2 regions of the Arthrobacter sp. CC3 genome follow, and region 1 is predicted to be linked to the other one. Evidence: riboswitches for the same ligand, from Rfam matches in the RefSeq annotation. Region 1 holds a riboswitch; the other holds the start of a gene.
The links. A riboswitch is a leader RNA that binds a small molecule or an ion and turns the genes downstream of it on or off. The one in region 1 is predicted to bind cyclic di-AMP.

Region 1 (4,205 bases):
CCGCCGCCTGGGTGCGCGGACTGCTCGGCGTCACCGTCGGGCTGCTGGCCTTCCTGACCTTCGACGCCACCCTTGAGGCCTTTGATCTCGTCGCCGGCACCAGCGCCTTCGGCGGACCCCTCGTCGTGATCCTGGGGGCGCTGCTGTCCTACCTGGTGCTGGAGGCGACCGACGCCTGGATGCGCCGGCACCAGGACCTGCACACCACAGGGGAGCCCGCCGCACTTTCGCCGCGCAGGCTGGCACTACTGATCGCCGTCGGCATCGGGCTGCACAACCTCGGAGAGGGCCTTGCCATCGGCTCGGCCTACGCCGTGGGCTCCTTGGCCCTGGGCGCCTCCCTGATCATCGGCTTCGCCATCCACAACACCACCGAAGGCCTTGCCATCGTCACCCCCATGGCCCGAACAAGACCCTCCCTTGCCCGCCTCGCCGTCCTGGGCCTGATCGCCGGCGCCCCTGCCGTGCTCGGGGCACTGATCGGCTCCACCGTGTACCAGCCCACCCTGGGCGCATTCCTCCTCGGTCTCGGCGCCGGGGCCGTCGGCCAGGTCGCTGTCAAGCTCCTGCCAATGCTCAAGGACCCCGAAGGAAAGACCTTCACGCCGCTGACCGCCGGGGGAATCGTGGCAGGCCTGGCCGTCATGTTCGGCACCGGCCTGCTCGTCGTGGCCTGAAACCGGCCAAACCCGTGCCGGCGGAGGCCCGTGCCATGCCACCTGGCCATGGCAGCCGTTGAGACAGTAGGGATCCATCCGGCCGGTCCCGACCTGTTCGATCAGGTTGTTGTCCTGATGGATCAAGCTGGCGCGGGATAATGAGGCCATGGCCAAGACTCCCGCCCAGCGCATCAAAAAACACGGCAGCAAAGCCACGGTCCCCGCCCACCAACTGCCTCCTGTGATCAACTCCACAACCAGCCGGTCGCCGCAAAAGGCGCAAGGTAACAGCAACCTGATCGTTGTTGCCGGCGTCGTAGCCAGCCTTTTCTTGTTCTGGTACCTGCACTTGCTCACGCTGAACCAGATGACGCAGTTGTCCGGCGGTCTCGCGATGCCGGATTCCCTTGTGGGCGGCTTTTCCACCGAGTATGTTGGGCAGCTGCGCGCTGCCATGGACGATGACGCCCGCGGGCAGCTCGGCTACGTCCACAAAACCGCGGGGACGCTGTTTCCTCTCATTTTCGGCTTCAGTTGGCTCCTGCTGATCGGCACGAACGTGGCCGTCAAGACCGTGCGTTGGGCGTTGTGGATGGCGCCGATACTCTTCGTCATCATCCGACTGTGGGCCAACGCTGCCGTTGACGCCGCCCTTGCTCCTGCCACGCCCGATGCCAGCGCGGTGGCTGCGGCGTCAGCCCTCACGGTCGGGGGCTGGGTGCTTCTCTTCCTGAGCCTGATGGCGGGAGGGGCGGCGGTGTTCCTGGGACGCCGGGACGCCCGGCGGAGGCCCAGGCTGCCCTGACGATCCGCTGTTCCCAGCGGAGAATGTGAAGGTTTCCACACGAACGAACCGCGGGTGAAGTCAGTATTGCCGGTCTCATGTGGTTCGGACGGGCCCTCTGGGACCAACGAAAGAATCAAGTCCGACGTCAGAGCTTCCGCAGCCGCCGCCACATGGGTCAAAGGCGGCAGACGGCATCAAAGGCGACGGGCCGATAGTGGTCAAGGCCAAATGATGGCGTTCCGAATCCTTAACCATATTTAAGCGACGATGAGCAGCATGGTGGCGCACGGGATGGGCGAGACCCCGACTCCTCCAGTTGCGCTGACCCGGCGCACGTAATGCCGTGACGCCCCTTCCGCAAAGATAACGGAACGATTACGGTCCGATTAGTCAGCTATAGTTGAGCCTGAAGCATCGATACCAAAGCGTTACCTGATCCGGAGCCAGGCTCTGCCAGCGGATCAGGTGCACGAGTCACCAACTGGCAGAGGCGGAGGAACCATAACCGGCAGTCGCAGGACTGCCTTGGGGTGAAGTCCGTCAGCAGCAAGCCCTCATCGAGCTAAAAATCCTTCCGGGGACATCTCTGCGCAGAGTGCTTGTTACGGCGGACCGGGTCTTTGAACTCTCTGACCCGAATCCGACAGCTAACTTCGCAGGCTTACCCGGAGAGGAAAAAATCTTGGCCAGGCAATACTCCAGGGGCCGCCGACGCGCGACAGGCCCCGCTTCGGCGCGCCGGGCGACCGAGGTGTTTACCGCGGACAGGCCCCGCGATCCGCAGCGCGAAGCACGCCGTCGCCGGGGACCCTTCCGCCAGATCACTGATTTCGCCGCCTCCAGCGGTATCGGCCAGAAGGCCGGCATCGCGTTGGCAGCAACGGGCCTGGCACTCACCGTGACTGTTCCGGTGACCGGCCCTGTGATGGCCGCCCAGGAACCCGTTCAGGCCGCGTCCGCCGTTTCCACCGCCCCACAGCCTGAAATTTCCGCGGCGCCGGGAGCTCGAATCGACTTCAGCCGCTCCCCGGTAGCCACGAAGGCGGACCCGGACGGCAAGCTGAAACAACTGCTCAGTGCCCAGTCGGCCGGTGCCATCACCCGCGCAGCCTCCGCTGGAACTCTTGGCGCTCCGCTCGCTGCGATGACCACAGTTTCGCCGTTCGGGCTCCGGGTCAGTCCCATCACAGGCGGTTCAGGAGATTTCCATCGGGGACAGGACCTCGTCGCCCAGTGCGGCACTTCCGTCCTGGCCGCTGCCGCAGGTACCGTCACCTTCGCAAGTTGGGACCAGTATGGCGGAGGGAACCGCGTGGTCGTGGATCACGGCAACGGCCTGAAAACCACATACAACCACCTGTCTTCCTTCAACGTGACCAAGGGGCAGGCAGTATCCCGGGGAGACGTGGTGGCCTTCAGTGGGACCACGGGCGCCTCCACCGGCTGCCACCTCCACTTCGAGGTTGAAGTCAACGGGAAAGTTGTCGACCCCACCGGCTGGCTCTAAATTCAACTGATAGCGGGCTCCGCGCAAGCTTGCTCGCAGCGGCGGCCGGCTTCCATGCAGATACGCCAATGCTCGTGCATGCGATTCGCACTCGTCCGGGAGTCCGTGCAGACGGTCTGACAGGCTTTCAGGACGGCCCTGGTGATGTCCGATTTCGTAGCCGGTGTGCCGGGACAAGATATTCCCGGTAATGCCGCAGATGTAGGCGCTGCATATGGCCCAGTGCACTCGCTGCACGTCAGAGGTAGCCGGGATGGCCGTGCGCCTGAGCTGCCGGCACTCCTGACGCTGGAAGAAGTGGAAATGATCACTGAGTTCGGCGCAGTCCACGTTCCCGGAAAACCCGGGTCGTCCTGACGGCCACAGTCCGGGCTGGTGCGCGGCTCTACCGTGGAGCGTCGGGATCTGATGCGATCTCTGGCGCTGGCTCCTGGCGATGAGGGCAAAAGTTGCCGCTGATGCGAACGGAGAGATGCCCTGCAGCCGGACGGACTCCGGGCCGGGATCACCGAAGCTGGGGCGCTTTCGCACAGGACCTAGCGGTCCAACGCCGAGCCCGTGCCGAGCATCTTTCCGCCACGCCGATGGCATGCTGGGCGGGGTCGGCCCGCTACCCGCCGCCTCCAGGCCTCGGGCCGAATTTCGTCACACGCCAATCATGTCCCCTGGAAGCTTCGCGTTTATACCGGCGATCGGTAGCGCAAGCGAGGGGATCCAGGCCGGCGCAGAAGTGAAAGATGTACGCCGCCATCTCTGATCTCCGAAGTACGGTCGAGGCCCGGTCCGGGGCGCGTCTGGTCACTCACCAAAGGTCATCGAAGCCGGGCTGGGCAGAACAGCTTACGCAGTGTCAGCAATCTGGAAATTGCCGGAGGCGGATGCGTCCGGGCCGCTGGATCGCCAAAAAGTTATGGTATAAAGCCTAGGCGGCAGGAAGCGATTCGATAATGTTGATGAACCGGGTAGTGACGAGGGGTGATGGGTGATGGCTGTCGCTGCTCTCATCCTCACCGGAGTTTTTGCCCTGCTCGACGTCGCGCGCCACGTGATCCAGCGTCACCGCACGGGCGACGCCGGGATCCGGCAGTTCTCGGTCGGGCCTGGATCCCTGCAATGGTGGGCGCACTGGGGCATGGAATTCGGCACCCTGATCACGGGCGTGGCCGCGCCTATCGCAGACCTGACCGGACTCGCGCCGCTCGAGGTTCTGGACCACCCGGTGGCTCGCGGTGTCGGCACGGCACTTGCCGTG
Region 2 (4,205 bases), on a different contig from region 1:
TGCGGGACGAGGTCGCTGAACGGGGAACTGGCCGGCGCGTTGTAGGCGGGGCTGCTGGCAAAGCGATACATGAAGGCAGCCATGGCGTCCCGGTTCACCGTCTGTAGCGGCCGATACGACCTGGCGCCGTTGCCTTCATCCCAGCCGGTGGAAATGCCCCTCGACGATAGCCAGGAGATTTCCTTGTAGAACTGCGTTTGTGGCGTGACGTCGATGAACGGCGAGGTGCCGGGCGGTGTGAACGCCGGACTTCCGGCGAGACGGTACATAAAGGCGGCCATGGCATCGCGGTTGACGGCGAGCGCCGGACGGTAGGTGCTGGTTCCGTTCGCTTCAATCCAGCCGGTGGAAATCCCCTGCGAGGCGAGCCAGCTGATCTCCGTGAAGAACTGTGCGTTCGCCGGAACGTCCGTGAACGAGCCCGACGGCGACGGCGACGGAGACGGAGAAGGTGAGGGCGAAGGTGAGGGTGAGGGTGAGGGTGAGGGTGAGGGTGAGGGGGCAGGGGACTGGCCCAATGCCTGCGCGACTGTGCGGACCGACGTCGTACCGTTTGCTGTCCGCGCGGCCAGCCAGACGACGAACGATTCAAAAAGGGCAGGGCTGATTGTCACGCTGGGGTCGGTTCCCACAGCGATTTGATGGAAGGTCAGCTGCACCCACCCGCCGGTCGTTTCCGCATCGGTCACACGAGCCTGCAGATCCGCCAGAGTCCACGTGCCGTCGACCTGGTCCGGAGCCTTGGTGACCATGGGATTTTCCGGCGGTAGCGTCTCCGCAACGGGGCAGGTGGCGCAACTGGCCGGCGAGCGCAGGTCACCCAAGCCCCTGGAACTGGCGTAGTTGCAATCGCGGACCGCCGACTGGGCGGTCGCATTTTGCGCGGCGAACGGATAAGCGAAGTTCCTGACGGTGAAACCCCAGCCTTCAAGCGTCGTCTTGCTGTTGCAGACTTCCGCACGGACGTCTGCGGCGCTGAGTGTGGTTAGGTCCGGATGGGTCACGCTGATGCTGCCGATCTCATTGCCGTCAGCGGCCAGAGTGTTCAGATCCGCCTGACTGAGAAATCCGGATGAGCCCACCCAGGAAGTTGTGATGAAGAACGTTCCCACGAGCCCGTGGGTTTTCATCACCTGCGCGGCGGCGGCCTGGTTGCCGATAGCGTCGTCGAAGGTGAGGCTGACGATGGTCGGGGCCGCCGCTTTCGTTGTGCCAGCGACACCCGCCACCGTGCTGACGGCCAGCAGCAGCGCTCCGAGGATGGCGACCCAGTGCCTATGGCTGTGCCTAGACCCGGCCACAGGCGCCGGGAGTTCCGCCACATGACGTGGCTGGTGTTGGATAAAGCGATTTGACCAACGCATGATTCCTCCAGGCATGTGAGTCCCCCCGCAAGAACATGCACGTAGACTACGCCTCGCGGGGTCATTGGAAAACACTCGAATTTGACAAACCGCAGATCCAAGTATATGTGGAGTACCGCTACCTGCGGGGGGTCGCCTGTGCCGGGCCGCAGGGCCGCCGGGGGAGCGCCCGGCGGCCCCGTTACCTTGATGTGACATTCCGGCGGTGACCCACGTACGGTGGAACGGTGCCCGTTGTCTCAGATACCGGCACTCCCGGGCGGATTGCCTAACCCTGCCGCGGTCCGGGATCCGATCAAAACCATCCGGCAGGGACGGGGAAACCACTTTTGACCTGCATAGTTTGGGCAGGTCTTCGGGGTGAAGCCGCACGCCATCCGCACTGCGGACGGCCGCTGCGGCCGGGTGTCTCCCATCCGAATCCGACAGCTAACCTCGCAGGCATCGGGAGAGGTTAATTCATGCTTTCACGTAAACTGCCCGCTCATCATCGCTCAACCGCGCCCGCGGGGCGCTCCGGGGCCACTTCGGCCGGCGGTCGGAGCAGGGCGGGCCGGCAGGTTGCGGTCATAGCCGCTGCCTCGGGCCTGGTTCTGTCCAGCGGCATGGCTGCGCAGGCCGCTGAGGCCCCTGCGGAACGTGACTCAGCTCCGGCGCCTGCTGCTCCCGCTGTTTCCGTGCAGGTCCAGGCCGCGGTGCCCGCTTCCGCCCCTGCGCCTGCTGCCGGCGGTGTCAATGCGGCCATGGTTTCTGCCGCCTACGCGCAGCTGGGCATCACCCAGGACTGCACCGCCATGGTGGAAAAGGCCCTTGGCTCAGCCGGTATTCCGGTGGGCGACCTCGGGCCCATGCAGTTCATGAACTACGGTTCCGTGGTGGGGGAGCCCCAGCCCGGTGACATGGTGGTGCAGTCCGGCCACGTCGGCATCTACATCGGCGACGGCCAGGTGATCAGCGGCGGAATGAACGGCGTAAACGCCACCGTCACGCACCCGCTCTCCTGGCTGACGGCCACCGGCGGCGTGACCTTCGTCCGCGCCGGAGCCTAGCCTCCCCGCCGCTTCATCAAGCGGGCGCACCAGCGGGGGCGTAACCCGCACACAGTGCGGGCGCAACGGCCGGCGATCAGCTGCCTTGGGGGCAGCAGGTCGCCGGCCTTCCGCGTATTCACACTCCGACCGGGCCCGCGGTTTCCTCAGTTTCCTCAGTTCCTCAGTTTCCTCAGGGCGGCGAGACGGCGAGCCGGGCCGAGCTCTCGCCTTCCGCAAATTTAATGCGCAGCAGCGCCTCGCGGGTGTCCGCCGGAACGGTGAATCGGACGTCACCCGACTTGCTCGAATCGCCCGCCACCAGCTCGTTCAGGCCGGGATCGGGGGAGTAACTGACGCCACCGACGTTCAGCCTGAACGTTGAGTCCCAGAAGTTGAGGTCATACCGGCCGTGGTTGGTGCACCTGAGCGTGAGGGTCAGTGCAATTTTGCCGGACACATCGGGGCGCGCACTCGCGCCGAGAATTTCATATTCGACGTCGGCGGCCCTGTACGTGCGCTCGGTCGGCAGGGTTACCTTCCATCCCGCGCCGCTTCCTGTGCCGGACCCGGACCCGGACGATGACGCACCAGCCCCTGGCTGTGCGGTGCCGGCAGAAGCGCCCGGGGAAGCCGTACCGGAGGCGCTCGCCGTCGAAGCCGCCGGCCGGCCGGCATCGAACACCCCCAGTTGTCCCAGCCCGAGCAGCAGCCCCGTCAGAGCGGTGATCACAGCTGCTGCGGCGGTCATCAAGCCGGGCAGCGTAGCCCACCAGTTGGTGGGTTTCTCCTCCGCCATTGCAGGTCCCCCTCGGTCCCGTGACATGGCCAGTTCAGTCGTTTCCCCAGCCGTGCGCCCTCGAACTTCCAGTGCGCAACGGCCCTGTTATCCCCGCCCCGAGGCTCGTACTCTGGTTCTTGGAGGTGATTGCCATGAAGGCAACCCAGGGAGACCGGATCACGATCCGGGGCAAGACGGTCGGATCGTCGGAGCGGCACGGCCAGATCGTTGAGGTTCACGGCGCGGATGGAGCGCCGCCGTACGTGGTGCGGTTCGACGACGGCCATCAGACCACTGTCATCCCCGGCGGGGACTTCGTGATTGACAAGATCCACCCGCAGCAGTGAACCCGCACTAGTGCTGCGGTAGTTGCGCCGATGCGGTAGTTGCGCCGCAGCCAACCGGGCTGTTTAGCGCCTGGCTACTCCGGCGCGGCCGGCTACTCGCGGCCGGTTACTCGGGTGACTTGGCGAAGACTGCGGCGCTGACGAACTCCACACCGGTAAAGGGTTCGTCCCCTTCGACCCATGCGTCATGCCCCGGCGGGATGCTGTAGGAGTCATGTGCGGCGATGTTGATCTGGTTGCCGTCAGCGGTCTGGACGGTGAGTTTGCCGGAAACGCAAAAACCAACATGGCTCAGCTGGCATGATTCGGTCTTAACAACGGGTTTGATGCACTCGGACCAGCGCCAGCCGGGTTCAAATTTGAACCTTCCGATGGTGTAGGCGTCGACGGAGACAAGATCCACTTCCGTCTTGTCGGGGCGGCGCTGTTCGTCCGGAGAATTGTGCGACTTCACTGCGAGTTGAGCGACAACATTCGTGGTCATGGCTCTCTCCATCAATCAGAGTTGCGGATGGGGCTGTCCGGGCCACAACGGCGACCGGCCAGCGGAGTCGGTTTACCGGGCCTGAACCCATGCGGCGAACCGATGTAGCGATCGACTTACGATGCCCAGCTTCCTCCGATCCCGGATTCTTGTCGAGACCCCGAGGCGGAACACCGGCGGCCGCCCGCCGACATTCCCGGG

Region 2: another riboswitch for cyclic di-AMP. It lies ahead of PV761_RS22455 (NlpC/P60 family protein); the one in region 1 lies ahead of PV761_RS20875 (peptidoglycan DD-metalloendopeptidase family protein).

The regions. Positions count from the first base shown of each region.
Region 1 is NZ_JARCCY010000049.1:8,202-12,406, reverse strand. Features, by position in the region: gene PV761_RS20885 (ZIP family metal transporter) at 1-677, shown strand, start outside; gene PV761_RS20880 (hypothetical protein) at 826-1,464, shown strand; cyclic di-AMP (ydaO/yuaA leader) riboswitch at 1,909-2,124, shown strand; gene PV761_RS20875 (peptidoglycan DD-metalloendopeptidase family protein) at 2,129-2,953, shown strand; gene PV761_RS20870 (isoprenylcysteine carboxylmethyltransferase family protein) at 3,939-4,205, shown strand, end outside.
Region 2 is NZ_JARCCY010000062.1:11,200-15,404, forward strand. Features, by position in the region: gene PV761_RS22450 (polysaccharide deacetylase family protein) at 1-1,364, opposite strand, end outside; cyclic di-AMP (ydaO/yuaA leader) riboswitch at 1,630-1,822, shown strand; gene PV761_RS22455 (NlpC/P60 family protein) at 1,826-2,413, shown strand; gene PV761_RS22460 (hypothetical protein) at 2,586-3,143, opposite strand; gene PV761_RS22465 (DUF1918 domain-containing protein) at 3,326-3,520, shown strand; gene PV761_RS22470 (cupin domain-containing protein) at 3,627-4,004, opposite strand.